3 regions of the Actinomadura geliboluensis genome follow, and region 2 is predicted to be linked to each of the others. Evidence: riboswitches for the same ligand, from Rfam matches in the RefSeq annotation. Region 2 holds a riboswitch; each other region holds the start of a gene.

Region 1 (4,783 bases), on a different contig from region 2:
GGGCTGGAGCCGGACCGGCTCGCGCACCGCACGCTGCCGGGCCGGGCCCTGTCCGACAGCGACCCGCAGCTGCTCGACCGGCTGCTGGCGCTGCCGCAGGTGCACCTGATCGTGGACGGCTACAACGTCACGAAGACCGGCTACGGGGAGCTGCCGCTGTCGGACCAGCGCAGCCGGCTCGTGTCCGGGCTCGGCGGGCTGGCCGCGCAGACCCGCGCCGAGGTGACCTGCGTGTTCGACGGCGCGGAGCTGGACGCGCCGGTGGCGATCGCGGCGCCGCGCGGCGTCCGGGTGAAGTTCAGCGCCCCCGGGCAGACCGCGGACGAGCTGATCGGCGAGCTGGTGCAGGCGGAGCCGCCGGGCCGTCCCGTGGTGGTGGTGTCCTCGGACCGCGAGGTCGCCGACGCGGCGCGGCGCGCCGACGCCCGGCCGTGCCCGTCCACGCTGCTGCTGCGCCGGCTCGGCCGGTCCTGACCGGGCGCCACCGGTTAAGGACGGTTTAAGGCCGCGATAAGGGACGGGTCGCAATCCGTGACCTGCCCCTCACGGAAAGTGGACGTAGCCCGTCGATCTCCATCAAAGAGTGACGAATCGGTTGTGACGGTTGTTGCCCCTCGCTAATGTCGTCCGCTGACGTCGTGGACGAGAGGGGCGAATCCGACCGTGGCCAAAGATCTCATCGGGGCACCGGCACGCGAGCGTGACCGGAGGGGCGGCCCCGCGAGCAGAGGCGCCTCCCGCCGCCTGGCGGCCGCCGCCTGCCTGACCGTGACCGCCGCCCTGGTCTCCCCCCCGGTGGTGGCGCACGCCGACCCCAGGCCGACCAAGGCCCAGGCCCAGAAGAAGCTCGACAAGCTGAGCGAGCAGTTCGACCAGGAAGTCGAGAAGTACAACCAGAACCGGGAGAAGCTCAAGGTCGCCAAGAAGAAGTACGACGCGGCGACCAAGGCGAGCAAGGAGGAGCAGGCCACCTTCGAGCAGCAGCGCTCCAAGATCGCCCAGATGGCGGCCGCCGCCTACAAGAACGGCGACTCCACGGACGTGACGGGCTTCGTGGGCAGCAAGGACCCGCAGTCGATCCTCGACCAGGCGGCCGTCTTCTCCCACCTGTCGCACGAGCGCAGCTCCCAGCTCACCCAGTTCCTCGCCACCGCGCAGCGGCTCCGCCGCGAGCAGTCGCAGGCCAAGGCCGCCTACGACGAGGTGAAGCAGAAGCAGGCGGAGCTGAAGAAGAAGAAGGTCGAGCTCGACAAGCAGGTCGAGAAGCAGAAGGCGCTGGTCCGGCGGCTCGGCGGCGGCTCGTCGTCGTCCTCCGGCGGCGGGCCGACCGGCGGCACCTACACCGGCCCGGCGAGCGGCGCCCCGCGCGCGGCGCTCGACTTCGCCTACGCCCAGCTCGGCAAGCCGTACCAGTACGGCGCCGAGGGCCCGGGCTCCTACGACTGCTCGGGCCTGACCATGAAGGCGTGGGCCGCGGCGGGCGTCAGCATCACCCGCACCACCAACTCGCAGTACGCCGCCACCAAGCGGGTGGCCAAGAGCGACCTGCAGCCGGGCGACCTGGTCTTCTTCAGCAGCCTCGGCCACGTCGGCCTGTACGTGGGCGGCGGCAAGATGATCCACGCCCCGCGCACCGGCAAGAACGTCGAGGTCGTCAGCATCACCTCGGGCTACTACCTGAGCAACTACTACGGCGCCGGACGCCCCTGACGCGTCCCGCCGCGCCCCGCCACAGGGGCGCGGAACGGCTCCCCCCGACAACGGACCAGGGTTGACCTGGTCCGTTGTTAATTTTGGGGGGGTTTGCCTTCTCTTGGGGCTTTGGTACGTTGTCCTCACTCACGGCGCCCTCCAGACGCCGTGGTCACGCGACGCCCACCAGGCGCCGCGGCCCCACGCGGCGCATCAGTCCGCCGCGTGACGGCGGCGCGAGCCACGCGCCGCACCCCCTCGGGACGGCACGGCCCACGCGCCGTCCCCGCGGCGCCCTCAGGGTGCCGCAGCGGTCCGCACGCGGACCGCGGCCGGCCCGGCCCACCGTGCGCACGCCCGCAGCGGCATGGCGCTGAGAGCGCGGCCACGGCGGTCCATCCGGGTCAGCCTCCCCGGACGTCCCCCCTTCAACGGGACGGTCGTCCGTGCACAACATCAGGCGCCGCTCGTTCGCACGCGGGAGACAGGTCCCGCGCCGGGCCCCATCTCGCCCCCAGGAGCGCAGCGGCAGCGCCGAATCCGCCGCAGCGCGGAACCGGGGAACCACATCGCCGGAGTCCGGGAGTCCTCCCGGACGGGCATTCCGGCACCCGGGGTGAATCGGTGCGTCTCTCCCGGCCCCGTTCCGGTGGAGCCCGCCGTAGGGCCAGCTTCCTCGCCCGAACCCGTCAGCTAACCCGGTAGGCGTCTGGAAGAGCGAAGGAGAGATTCCGCAGCGTTACCTGGGCGTGGCCGCCCATCATGCGGCCACGCCCGGACCCCCTGCGCTCCGCGGGCCCCGCCCGCCGAGCGCTCCCCATCCGAACCGGCGTGCCCGATGGCGGGCACGTCACCGCCGAGTCCGCGGCCGCGCCGGCGCGCCGTCCGCGGAGCCGGGGACCCATCCAGTCCCATCACATCGGGGTGAATCGGCCTGCCCAAGGGCGGCCGTAGGGCGGCTTCCACGCCCGAACCCGTCAGCTAACCCGGTAGGCGGCATGGAAGTCGAGGAGACCCCCCGTGCCAGGCGCACATCGCAAGAAGATCCCGGGCAAGCACCGCAAGGCGCGCCCCCTGTCCCTCCCCTGGCGGACGACCGGCGGCGTCCTCGTCGGCGCCGCCGTACTCGGCACCGCCGCGGTGACCGCCCAGGCGTCCGTCCTGCCGTTCGGCTCCGCCCCGGCGGCGACCACGGCGGCCGACGCCGCCGTCGCCAAGAAGGCGGACAAGGGCTCGTCCGGAAACTCGTCCAAGGACGCCTCCAAGGGCGGGCGCAGCGGCAAGGCCGCCAAGACGCCGAAGCCGTCCGCGCCGTCCCCCGGCAAGACCGCGAAGGGCGAGCCGGAGCCGGCCGCCGCCGGACCGCAGGCCGCGGCCTCGCGGCCCACCGCCGATCAGGCCATCGCGCTCGCCCGGTCCCAGGTGGGCGTGAAGGAGGACGACGGCGGCGAGACCAAGTTCCAGCAGTGGTACATGAGCACCTCCCGCGCGCAGCAGACCCTCGCGCGCGACGGCGGCTCGCTCGGCGGCTACAGCGACGCGAACTGGTGCGACATGTTCGTCTCCTGGGTCGGCGAGCAGATCGGCTTCACCGACCAGATCGGCAGCGACGCCTGGACGGTCGCCCACGCCCGCTGGTTCCAGGAGCACGGCCGCTGGGGCACCGAGCCCAAGCCGGGCGCGATCGTCTTCTTCGCCTGGGACGGCGGCAAGAAGGTCACCGACATCCGGCACGTCGGCATGGTGATCAAGAAGGTCGGCGACGGCACCGTCCAGACCGTCGAGGGCAACACCGGCAACGCCGTCAAGGTCAAGGTGCGCTCCGCCGCCGACATCGTCGGCTACGGATACCCCGACTACAAGTCGTGACGGCCTCCCCGGCGGCGCGGGCTGCATAGGATCGCGCGCATGGAGGACGCTCGGGACCAGGACGATCCGGAGCGGGACGCCCCCGAGCGGGACGGCCCGCGGCACGGCGGTCCCGTCACGCGGCGCAGGGCCCTGGTCCTCGGCGCGGGCGGGACCGCCGCGCTGCTCGCGGGCGGCGCCGGGCTCCTCGGCGCGCGGGCCGGCGCCGGCGCGGCGCCGCAGGCCCGCGCCGCCCGGGACGGCGCGTCGCGCGCGGCCGGGCCCTTCAGCCTCGACGCCGCCGGGACCGTCCTCGCCAACCGCGCCCGGGCCGTGCGGACCGGCGACCGCTTCGCCTTCCTCGCCACCGTCGGGGACGCGCCCGAGACGTTCCAGGACGCCCAGTCCCGCATGTACGACAACCTCCGCAGGCTGCCCCTCGAAGGCTGGGAGGAACGCGCCGTCGACGTCCAGGCCGCGTCCGAGGACGGCGCCGTCCTGCGCGTCGAGGTGCGCTACCGGCTGCGGGGCTTCGACAAGGGCCACGTCGCCCGCACCCGCTACCTCGCGATGGCCCCCGGCTCCGGCACCTGGACGATCGCCGGGGACGGGACGTCCCGCGGCCTCACCGACGACGCCGAGATCTGGGACGGCGGGCCCCTGACCGTGGTCAAGGGCCGCGGCAGCCTCGTCATCGGCGACACCACCGGCCTCGACGGCATCGCCGCGCGCCTGGACGCCGCCGTGCCGGTCGTGACCGGCGTCGTCGGCCGCGGCTGGGCGCAGCGGGTCGTCGCGCTGGTCCCCGCCGACGCGGGCCTGGCGTCCGCGCTCGCGGGCCCGGGGCAGAGCCTCGGCGAGATCGCCGCGCTCGCCACCGTCGCGCCGGCGGGCGGCACCGGCCGCGGCGAGGACCGCGTCATCGTCTCCCCCGGCACCTTCGGCCGCCTCAACGGCCTCGGGCGCGACGTCGTCCTCACGCACGAGCTGACCCATGTCGCCACCGGCGGCGCCCGCGACCGGCGGACCCCGCTGTGGCTCATCGAGGGCTTCGCCGACTACGTCGGCTACCGGCGCGTCAAGATCAGCGTCCGGTCGGCGGCCGGCGAGCTGCGCCGCGAGGTCGCCGCCGGGCGGCTCCCGGCCGCGCTGCCCGCGGCGGCCGCCTTCGCGGGCGGCTCCCCGCGCCTGTCCCAGGCGTACCAGGAGTCCTGGCTCGCGTGCCGGATGGTCGCCGACCGGT
Region 2 (4,783 bases):
GGCTGGGGTTGGAGGAGGCGGCGCCGCCGCCTGCGGAGAAGCCCGGGTTCTGGGGGTATGCGGCGCTGAGTGCGCGGGATGTCGTGACGATGTACCGGCATGTGGACGGTTTCGTTCTGGAGCAGTTGCGGCGGGCGACGCCGCGGGGGACGGACGGGTTCGATCAGACGTTCGGGATTCCGCGGGTGGCGGACGGGGCGGCCGTCAAGCAGGGGTGGTCGGGGTTCGAGGCGGGGGCGCGGCCGGCCCTGGTGCGGCCCGATCTCGGCCTCGGGAGGCCCGTGCTGCACACGACCGGGGTGGTCGGGGACAAGATCGTGGTGGTGCTGACGCTGTGGCCGGCGGGTACGTCGTACCGGGAGGCGTCGCGGGGGATCACGGCGTTGACCAGGGACGTCCTGCGAGCGTGACGGGCGTCACAGGGTGGGGAAGGGTTCCGTGCGGGGCGGGTCATCGGAAGTGGTCGGGTTCGGGCGGGAACGGAAAACCCGGGCAAAGATCTGGGCTGTTTACCAGGTTGTGGGCGAATAGTCCTTCGCTGGCGTATGTAGCTTTTTTCTCCCAGGGGCAGGTGACGCCGAACGGGGGACAGGGTTGGCGGAAGCGGAAGGCACCCAGCCCGGGGTGCACGTTGCGGACCTGGAGGACCTTCGGGGGGCCGCGCACGACCGCGCGGTGCTGGCCGAGGCGCGGGTCGTGCTGGCCCGGCGGCTCGGCGTCCCGCCGGGGGAGGCTCTGCAGCATCTGATCTGGCTTGCGCGCGATCTGGAGATGGACCTGGCGGAGGCGGCGTCCCTGCTGGTCAAGGACAGCGGCGGCGGGCCGGTCGGGGCGGTGCTCGCGGGGCGGCGGGCGCCGCGGGCCGAGGGCGGCGCGGCGGAGCGCCAGGCGGTGCTGTCGGAGGCGGAGGAGGTCCTGCGCCGGGTGACGGCGGAGGACACGGCGGGGGACGCGGAGATCCTCGCCGAGGTGGGGGACGACCCCGTGGCGCGGGCGCTGCTGGACGGGACGCTCGACTCCTGCGCCCACCTGGTGCCGGTCGTCGGCCCCGACGGCGCCGTGGCGGACTTCCTGTACGCCGACCTCAACGGCGTCGCCAAGGACATGTTCGGGCGCGGCAGGGAGGAGCTGACGGGGCTCCGGCTGCTGCGCACGGATCCGGGGGCGGTCCTCAGCGGGCTGTTCGAGGAGTACGTGGAGGTCTGGGAGTCGGGGACGCGGCTGGAGCGCGACTCGTTCTCCTACACCACGGCGCAGCGGGGGCTGTCCCGCTCGTCCCGGATGAGCGTGCGGTGCGTCCGGGTGTCGACCGGGGTCTGCGTCACGTGGCGGTACCACTTCGCGGAGGACCGTGTCGCGCGGCGGATGGAGCGGGTGGAGCGGCTGGCGCTGATCGGCTTCGGGGAGTGGGACCTCGCGACCGGGGAGGCCGACTGGACGCCGCAGATGCTGGCGAACTACGGCCTCGACCCCGAGGAGGTGCCGCCGATGCCGCACGACCTGCCGAAGGTCGTGGCGGAGGACGACCTCCCGCTGATGGAGGAGGCCATCCAGACGATGTTCTCCCGCAAGGAGCCGGTGGAGGCCGAGCACCGGGTGATCGCGCCGGACGGGACGCCGCGGCACCTGTGGCTGTTCGCCGAGCCGGTGCTGGGCGAGTCCGGGCTGCCGATCTCGATCAATATCGTCTCGCAGGACATCACCCGGCGGCGCGGGGTGGAGCGGGCGCTGGCCGAGACCCGGCGGCAGATGCTGAAGCAGCAGGCGCGGACGGCGCAGGAGCGGCGGGTCGCGGTGACGCTGCGCCGCGCGATCCTGCCGGACGAGGACGAGATCGAGGAGCTGCCGGGCCTGACGGTGGCGCTGCGCAGCCTGGCGGCGGAGAGCACCGCCCGCATCGGCGGGGACTGGTTCGCGACGCGGGTGCTGCCGGACGGGCGGGCCGTGTTCGCGATCGGCGACGCGGCCGGGCACGGGCTGCCCGCGGCGGCCGCGATGGCGCGCACGAGGAACGGGCTGCTGGGCCTCGCGTGCACGGGCGAGCCCGCGGGGCGGCTGGTCGGCTGGCTGAACGAGCTGGTCGGGAACATGGACCCGCCGGCGACGGGCACCGCGATCGTCGGGCATTTCGACCCGGCCCGCCGGGTGTTGGAGTGGACGTGCGCGGGCCATCCGCCGCCGATCCTGGTCCGGGACGGCTGGGCGGCGCCGCTGGAGGTGGTCCGCGACCCGATGCTCGGTGCGATGCCCGGCTGGCAGTACACGACGATCACCACCGAGCTCGACCCCGGGGACATGCTGTTCCTCTACACGGACGGCCTGGTGGAGCGCAGGGACGCGGACCTGGACGAGCGCATCGAGCGCCTCACCGGCATCTTGCGGGATGCCTCGACCCGCCCCGACCAGGTGCTGGACGAGGTCCTGGCGCGGATGGAGCACGACCGGGCGGCGGACGACACCACGCTTTTCGCGCTGCGCGTCGAGTGACGAAGCGCACCCGGATCCGGTGGCGGGCAGGCCCTGTGAGCTAGGCCGCATGAGAACGGCCCCCGCAGGCCCCGCGAAGGGTGCGGCGGGGCATGCGGCCCGGAACCCCCCGGGTTTCTTTACCCTTTGGGCATTGGCTTGTAAGGCCCATGGGCAAAGGGCTGAGGGCCAGTTCGGTAAAGATCGGGAAGATGCCGGGGCCTGACGGTGTTGAAGGATCCTTGGAAGGGCTTTGAGCAGGCAAGACAGAGATTTGTGCCTGGTTTGCTTTTCCTCAGAAGGTTGGTACCTTCTATCCGGAATCCCGCAACGCACCCCATGCGTTGCCGCGCCGGTCGTCCGTTCCCAGGGCGGCCGAGGATCGCGGAGCGGTATCCGCACGCGATGCGCGCCAGACGATGCGCGCACCCCTCAGAGATCAGTCACTGAGATACATCCGATAAGTCTGCGCCGCATGTGCGGTGCGAGGCCGAGTCCGTGCCGGTCGAAGCGACCGGACGGAGCCGGGGACCCAACGTTCCAGGGGTGAATCGGCGCGACCCAGAGCCGCGCCGTAGGGCTGCTTCCATGCCCGAATCCGTCAGCTAACCCGGTAGGCGTCATGGAAGATAGGAGATTCCCTGCATGACCGGTCGTTTCGATCGACTTTCGCTCAACCGCTTCTCCCCCGAGGACAAGGCCGTCGGCGTCGCCGTGGGCGCCGTGCTCACCGGAGCCGTCGGACTCGCCGTCCTCAACCCCCTCGCCGGCGGCAGCGCCGCGGCCGAGACCCCGGCCCAGGCGAAGGCGGCCGTGGTGGCCGAGCAGGGCACCGCGTCGAAGCAGTCCACGTCGAAGCAGTCCGCGGGCATGACCCAGGCCGAGGCCCGCGAGGCCGGCTGGGGCGTCGCGCCGCGTCCGGTCAAGGCCTCCGAGGCCATCGCGCTCGCCAAGAAGCAGGTCGGCATCAGCGAGGGCAAGGGCGGCCAGACCAAGTTCCACAAGTGGTACGTCTCGACCCCGCACGCCAAGGCCACCGCCCAGCGCGACGGCGGCTTCTCGGTCAAGGCCTACAACGGCGCCCAGTGGTGCGACATGTTCGTGTCCTGGGTCGGGGCCCACACCGGCGTGAAGAACATGGGCTGGGACGCCTACACCGTCCAGCACGCCACCTGGTTCAAGAAGGCCGACCGCTGGGGCGACAAGCCCAAGCCCGGCGCCGTGGTGTTCTTCGACTGGAAGGACGGCTCGAAGGGCAGCATCGGCGACATCGACCACGTCGGCCTCGTCGTGAAGGACAACGGCAACGGCAAGATCAGCACGGTCGAGGGCAACAGCAACGACAAGGTGGAGAAGAAGGTCCGCGACAAGTCCGAGGTCGTCGGCTACGGCTACCCGGAGTACGCGTCCTGACGCTCCTCCCCCTAGCGCACGCATCGAAGGCGCCCGGCTCCGGCCGGGCGCCTTCGGGCGTTCCTGGAGGTGTGTCCTAAGTCGCCGTTGAAGGCGAGTAATGGGAAGCATTGACAGCCTTTGATGCTCCTTGGACCTCACTGGGGCGTTCCTGGAAAGGAATCCCTGGCAACGCGTCCGACCGGTCTCCGGCCCCGGCGGCCGGTCCGGTGCGCGGCGGGACCGGTGAGGGGAGGCCGAGCGGGTGCGCCCGGATGTCAGCGTGGTGGTGATCGCCTACAACGACGCCCGGCGGCTTCCCCATGCGGTCGCCTCGACGCTGGAGCAGTCCCTGGGCGGCGTCGAGACCGTGATCGTCGACGACGCCAGCACCGACGGCACCGGGGAGGTCGCCGATCGGATCGCCGCCGCGCGGCCCGGCCGGGTCCGGGCGGTGCACCTGCCGGTGAACTCCGGCGGCTGCGGCCGGCCCCGCAACGCGGGCGTCGAGGCCTCGTCCGGCCGGTACGTGATGTTCCTCGACAGCGACGACCTGCTGGACCGGCACGCCTGCCTCAACCTGCTCGCCACCGCCGAGGACACCGGCGCCGACCTGGTCTCCGGGCTGTGCGAGCGGGTCTTCCTGGACATGCCGGAGGGGGCGAAGGGGCGCGTCCGCCCCTGGTACCCCTGGCTGTACGAGCGCAGCGCCGTCTACGGGTCGCTGCGCGAGAACCCCGGTCTCCTTTACGACACCCTCTCCACCAACAAGGCGTACCGGCGCGGGTTCCTGGAGGAGCAGGGGCTGCGGTTCGTGGAGCGGCTGCACTACGAGGACCTGCTGTTCACCGCCGAGGCCTACCTGGCGGCGGAGCGGACCGCGCTGATCCCGCACCGCGTCTACCGCTGGCTCGTCCGGCGGCGG
Region 3 (4,783 bases), on a different contig from region 2:
GTCGGCCGAGGGTGGGTCGGCCGAGGGGTGGGTCGGCCGAGGGTGGGTCGGCCGAGGGTGGGTCGGCCGAGGGGTGGGTCGGCCGAGGGTGGGTCGGCCGAGGGGTGGGTCGGCCGAGGGGTGGGTCGGCCGAGGGTGGGTCGGCCGAGGGTGGGTCGGCCGAGGGGTGGGTTACATGGTGAAGGCTTCTATGAGGGTCCAGATGGCGAGGCCGGCCATGCACAGGCCGCCGATGCGCTGGACGGTCTTCAGCGGGACCCTGTTGGCGATGAAGCGGCCCGCCAGGAGGGCCAGGGCCGAGACCGACATGAGGGCGGCGGCGGAGCCGATCGCCGTCGGCAGCCATCCGTTGGTGGCGGCCAGGTTGGCGGTGGTGATCTGGGTCAGGTCGCCCCACTCGCTGATGAACACGGCCGTGAAGGCGGCCACGTAGGACGGCCAGAACCGGGTGACCCTCTGGCCGGCCTTGTCGTCCTCGTCGTCGTCCCCTCCGCCGCGCATCAGCACGATGGCGCCGAAGGCGAACAGGGCGGCCGACACGAGCTTGACGGCCATGCCCGGCAGCAGGCTGAGCAGGCTGCCGGCCCCCACGGCGATCGCGACGTGCACGATGAACGCCGTGGACGTGCCGAACCACACGTAGAGCGGACGCATGCGCGTGCCCATGGCCAGTGAGGCGAACATCGTCTTGTCGGGCAGCTCGGCGAGGAAGATCAAGCCGAACGCGGTGAGAATCGCGAGCGGGTCCAGGGTCATGGGCGGTGCCTTCTTACGGGGCCGGGCCGCGGACTTCGGCCGGCACCCTGGCGGGCGACGGGAGGACCACTCGGCCCGGCACGATCGGACGGCCCGCACGGTCGTACGGGCCACGTCATGCCGTGGCCGAAGGTCTCGTCCACCCCTTCGCGGGGCCCGATGGCCGGGACGTCCAAGGATGTCCAGCGTGTCGACCAGCGGTATTACAGGACTACTCCCCTTCGCCGGGCCCCAGTGTAGCCAACACATCCGGCAAGGCATTAGACCGGCGCGGCAAAGGAGCCGTCCCTGAATGGAAGCGTCCCCGTCACCCGGGAACGGGTGACGGGAACGCCGGTCGGGGGAAGCGTGTCAGGCGACGCGGACGCCGCCGGCGAAGGGCCGTCCGGCGAGCGGGCTGATCTTGACCACGTCGCCGGTCTGCGGAGCGTGGACCATCTTGCCGTTGCCGATGTAAAGCCCCATGTGGTGCAGGTCGGCGTGGAAGAACACCAGGTCGCCGGGCCTGAGCTGTGACATGGACACGTGCGTGCCCGCGTTGTACTGGGCGCCGGTGTAGTGCGGGAGGTTGATCCCGACCTGGGCGTAGGCGTACAGGGTCAGGCCGGAGCAGTCGAAGCCCTTGATGTTGGCGCCCTGCGCGGTGCCGTAGGACGGGCCGGACGCGGTGCCGCCGCCCCAGGAGTAGGGCACGCCGAGCTGGCTCAGGGCGGCTCGAACGGCGGTCATGGCCTTGGCCGAGGCGCCGCCGGGGTCCACGTTGGGGATGGGCCCGCCGTTGCCTCGGATGGGCGTGCCGACGCCCAGCTTGGCTTCGACCTTCTTGAGCCTGGCCTGGAGCTCCTTGCGCTTCTTCTTGGCCTCGTCGGTGAGTTCGCGCACCTGCTTCGCGCGCGCTTCGGCCGATTTGCGGGAGCGCTCGGCGGCCTGCATGGTCTGGAGCAGGTGGGCGACGCGGTCGCCGTCCTGGCGGGCGAAGTAGTTGAGCGTGGCCGACCGGTCAAGGACGCTCTGCGGGTCCTTGGCGGAGGCGAAGGCGACGGCAGGGTCCGCTGGGCCGTTCTTGTAGCTGTCCGCTGCGAGCTTGACGATCCTGGCGCGGGCGTCGTCCAGCGCCTTCTTCTGGCGGGCGGCGTTGCCCTCGGCCACCTTGGCGGCGCGCTGGGCCTGCTTCAGCCGCTCGCGCAGGCCGTTGTACTGCTCGCTGAGCTTCTCGGCGTCGTCCGCGAGCTTCTTCTGCTGCGCGGTCAGCTCCCGGCGGGACGGCTCGGGCTCGGCGGAGGCGGGCGCCGGTGCGAGGAGCGCCGCGGCCACGGCGGCCGATATCGCCCATGCCGTGACGGTTCGGGGGGTGCGGGTGCGGCGTTTCGGCGTGCCGATGACGGCAGCGCGTCGCTGCATGCGGTCGTCCTCCTCTGTGCCGCCTACCGGGTCAGCTGACGGGTTCGGGCCAGAGTCGCCCTACCGCCCCGCGAAGGGAGCGGATTCACCCCGGTGGAGATCGGGTCCCCGGTTCCCGGGCCGATGGGCCACGGGATTCGGCGTCGCCATCGCCGCCCCCGGCGGGGGCTCGTCACGGTGGCTCCTACGCAGCGTAGGAGATAGCCGCCTCATTCGCCACTCAAGCCGCGGATTACGGCAAACGTCCCAGACGCATCAGCAGAGCAGGGCCAGCCGACCGATCGCGAGAGCCGCGCCCGCGAGAGGCACCGCGACCGCCGCCGCCACGAACACCGGCGCCACCACCCGGAACGCCCCACGCGGCTTCACCTGCTCACCGGCCTCCAGCCGCCGCACCCGCGCCGCCAACGCGTCCATCCCCGCCCCGACCGCCCCCAACTCTCCACACGCGCCGAACGAGCCGGTCTCGACAACCACACCGCAAACGTCACGGGTTCCAGGCCCGCATGGCATGCCGCCCGCTTCACGCGACCCGGTCGCGGCGAGCGAGCCAGTCGCGTCGAGCGAGCCGGTCACGTCGAGCGAGCCGGTCACGTCGAGCCGGCCGGGCGCGGCGAGCGGGCCGGTCACGTCGAGCCGGCCGGGCGCGGCGACCACTCCGCCAATGTCGTGGAGTTCGGCTGTGTAAGGGGCGCCGGTCACTTCGGATGAGGGTTGTGAGCCTGTTGCTGCTAGTGAACCGGGCGGGTTGGGGGTGCCTGGTGGTGAGGCGAGTGTGTGTAGGGCTTTGACGAGGGTTCGGGGGCCGTGGGTGTGCGCTGCTGTGTCGTCCGCTGCCATTTCGAGTAGTAGCGGTAGCCGTGCTTTGGCTCGGCGGACGGTTGGTAGCCAGGGGAGGAGGGCGTGCGCCAAGTCCAGGACGAGCAGCAGTGCATGGTGGCGTTGCCGGAGGTGGGCTCGCTCGTGTGCGAGGACGGCTCCGAGTTCGGCGGCGCTCAGTGCGTCCTGGGCTCCCGTGCTGACCACGATCGCGCGGCGGCGCGCGGACAGGGAGTAGGCCACGGGCACCGGGTGGTCGAGTACGAGGACGTCCGCGTGCCGGGTGTGCTGGCGGGCGACGAGGCGCAGCATCTCCCAGTGGCGGCGGCGGTGCCGCAGGGCCCGGACCAGGCGCGGCACCCCGCGGGCCAGCCTCGTCCCGCACGCCGCCAGTAGGACCAGGCTCGCCACGGCCGCCGCGATCATCGCCTGGGTCTCGTGGTGGGGCAGGCAGTCGCGCAGCAGCGTCAGCAGTCCGTGTCCGGGCCCCGGGGGCGAGATCAGCGCGACCGCGACGACTCCGGCGCTGGCGATGACGGTGCCCGCGAGCGCGGCCGTCCAGCAGGCGACCGCCGTCCGTGGGCCGAGGGCGCCGGCCCGGATCCGATCGAGGACCGGCCCGGCCAGGCACCCCAGCAGGACCGCCGAGGCGACGAGCGCGCCGACCAGGACGATCACGGCGTCACGCCTCGTCGCCGTCGGACGTCCGGCGGCGCAGGGCGTCCAGCAGGTGGCGGGCGTCCTCGGCGGGGACGCTCTCGGCGAAGCGGGCGAGGATCGCGCCGTGGTCGGGGGCGTCGGTCAGCGCGTCCAGCATCAGTTCGACGGCGTACTCCTCACGCGCCCTGGTCGGGCCATAGCGGAAGGCCGTCCCGTCCTGGGTGCGTTGTAGGAGCCCCTTCTGTGCGAGGCGTTCGGCCACGGTCTGGACGGTGTTGTAGGCGAGCGCCTTGTCGGAGTCTTCGTTGAGCTTCGCGAGGAGTTCTCGCACCCGCAGTGGTTCGGGTGCCGCCCAGAGGACGTCCATGATGGAGCGTTCGAGCGACCCGCCCAGTCCGGCCACGCGCTCACCTCCGTCCTGCCCACATTGTGCCGGAGCACCGGTGCGCCGGGTCAGTGGTGGTACTGGTGCACGACGGCGTGGCCCTTGCCTCGGCCGATCATCCACCGGTTCACCGGCGTGGTGACGATGAAGGCGAGCAGGAACGCTATGGCGAGCGCACCCCAGAACAGGGGGTCCGCCAGGCCGGCGTCCATCGCTCCCGGGATCGCCACCATGGCCGCGTTGTCCAGCACTTCCATGACCGCGATCGAGACGGTGTCGGCGGCCAGCGCCACGCCGAACGCGGCGCGCAGCGTCAGCCCCGCCTTGAGGACGCCGCGCATGGTCAGGGCGTACCCGAAGACGAACGCGAGGAAGACCGCCAGGACGATCGTGGCCACGTTCGACCACCCCAGCGCCGTCCCGATCACCATGCCGAGCACCTCGCCGATGGCGCAGCCGGTCAGGCAGTGCAGCGTCGCCTGAGCCGCCATCCCCCACGACACCGACCCGGCGCCCCCATGCCCGTCCGCATGACCGCCCGCATGACCGCCGTGCTCGCTGGGCCCGCCATGTCCCGCCGCGTGGTGTGCACCCGCGGCCTGCTTGCTCGCCTGCGCTTGTCCGCCGTGCTCTCCGGTGTGGGACGTCTGCCCGCCGTTGCCGCTCGCGTGGTGGGCATGACCGGCTTGCCCAGGCGTGTGGGACGCCCCACCGGGCGGGTGGGCGGTGTGCGGGGTGTGGGGGGCGGGGCCTTCGCGGTCT

The links. A riboswitch is a leader RNA that binds a small molecule or an ion and turns the genes downstream of it on or off. The one in region 2 is predicted to bind cyclic di-AMP.
Region 1: it holds a riboswitch for cyclic di-AMP, as region 2 does, so the genes downstream of both, ACGFI1_RS02515 (CHAP domain-containing protein) here and ACGFI1_RS42520 (C40 family peptidase) in region 2, are expected to answer to the same signal.
Region 3: it holds a riboswitch for cyclic di-AMP, as region 2 does, so the genes downstream of both, ACGFI1_RS30370 (C40 family peptidase) here and ACGFI1_RS42520 (C40 family peptidase) in region 2, are expected to answer to the same signal.

The regions. Positions count from the first base shown of each region.
Region 1 is NZ_JBICUA010000001.1:531,824-536,606, forward strand. It holds gene ACGFI1_RS02505 (NYN domain-containing protein) at 1-474, shown strand, start outside; gene ACGFI1_RS02510 (C40 family peptidase) at 664-1,710, shown strand; cyclic di-AMP (ydaO/yuaA leader) riboswitch at 2,215-2,415, shown strand; cyclic di-AMP (ydaO/yuaA leader) riboswitch at 2,572-2,696, shown strand; gene ACGFI1_RS02515 (CHAP domain-containing protein) at 2,713-3,561, shown strand; gene ACGFI1_RS02520 (hypothetical protein) at 3,601-4,783, shown strand, end outside.
Region 2 is NZ_JBICUA010000021.1:18,169-22,951, forward strand. It holds gene ACGFI1_RS42510 (hypothetical protein) at 1-410, shown strand, start outside; gene ACGFI1_RS42515 (PP2C family protein-serine/threonine phosphatase) at 625-2,487, shown strand; cyclic di-AMP (ydaO/yuaA leader) riboswitch at 2,945-3,101, shown strand; gene ACGFI1_RS42520 (C40 family peptidase) at 3,112-3,879, shown strand; gene ACGFI1_RS42525 (bifunctional glycosyltransferase/CDP-glycerol:glycerophosphate glycerophosphotransferase) at 4,124-4,783, shown strand, end outside.
Region 3 is NZ_JBICUA010000010.1:282,421-287,203, forward strand. It holds gene ACGFI1_RS30365 (TMEM165/GDT1 family protein) at 172-756, opposite strand; gene ACGFI1_RS30370 (C40 family peptidase) at 1,108-2,157, opposite strand; cyclic di-AMP (ydaO/yuaA leader) riboswitch at 2,163-2,310, opposite strand; gene ACGFI1_RS30375 (M56 family metallopeptidase) at 2,413-3,654, opposite strand; gene ACGFI1_RS30380 (BlaI/MecI/CopY family transcriptional regulator) at 3,659-4,039, opposite strand; gene ACGFI1_RS30385 (DUF4396 domain-containing protein) at 4,090-4,783, opposite strand, start outside.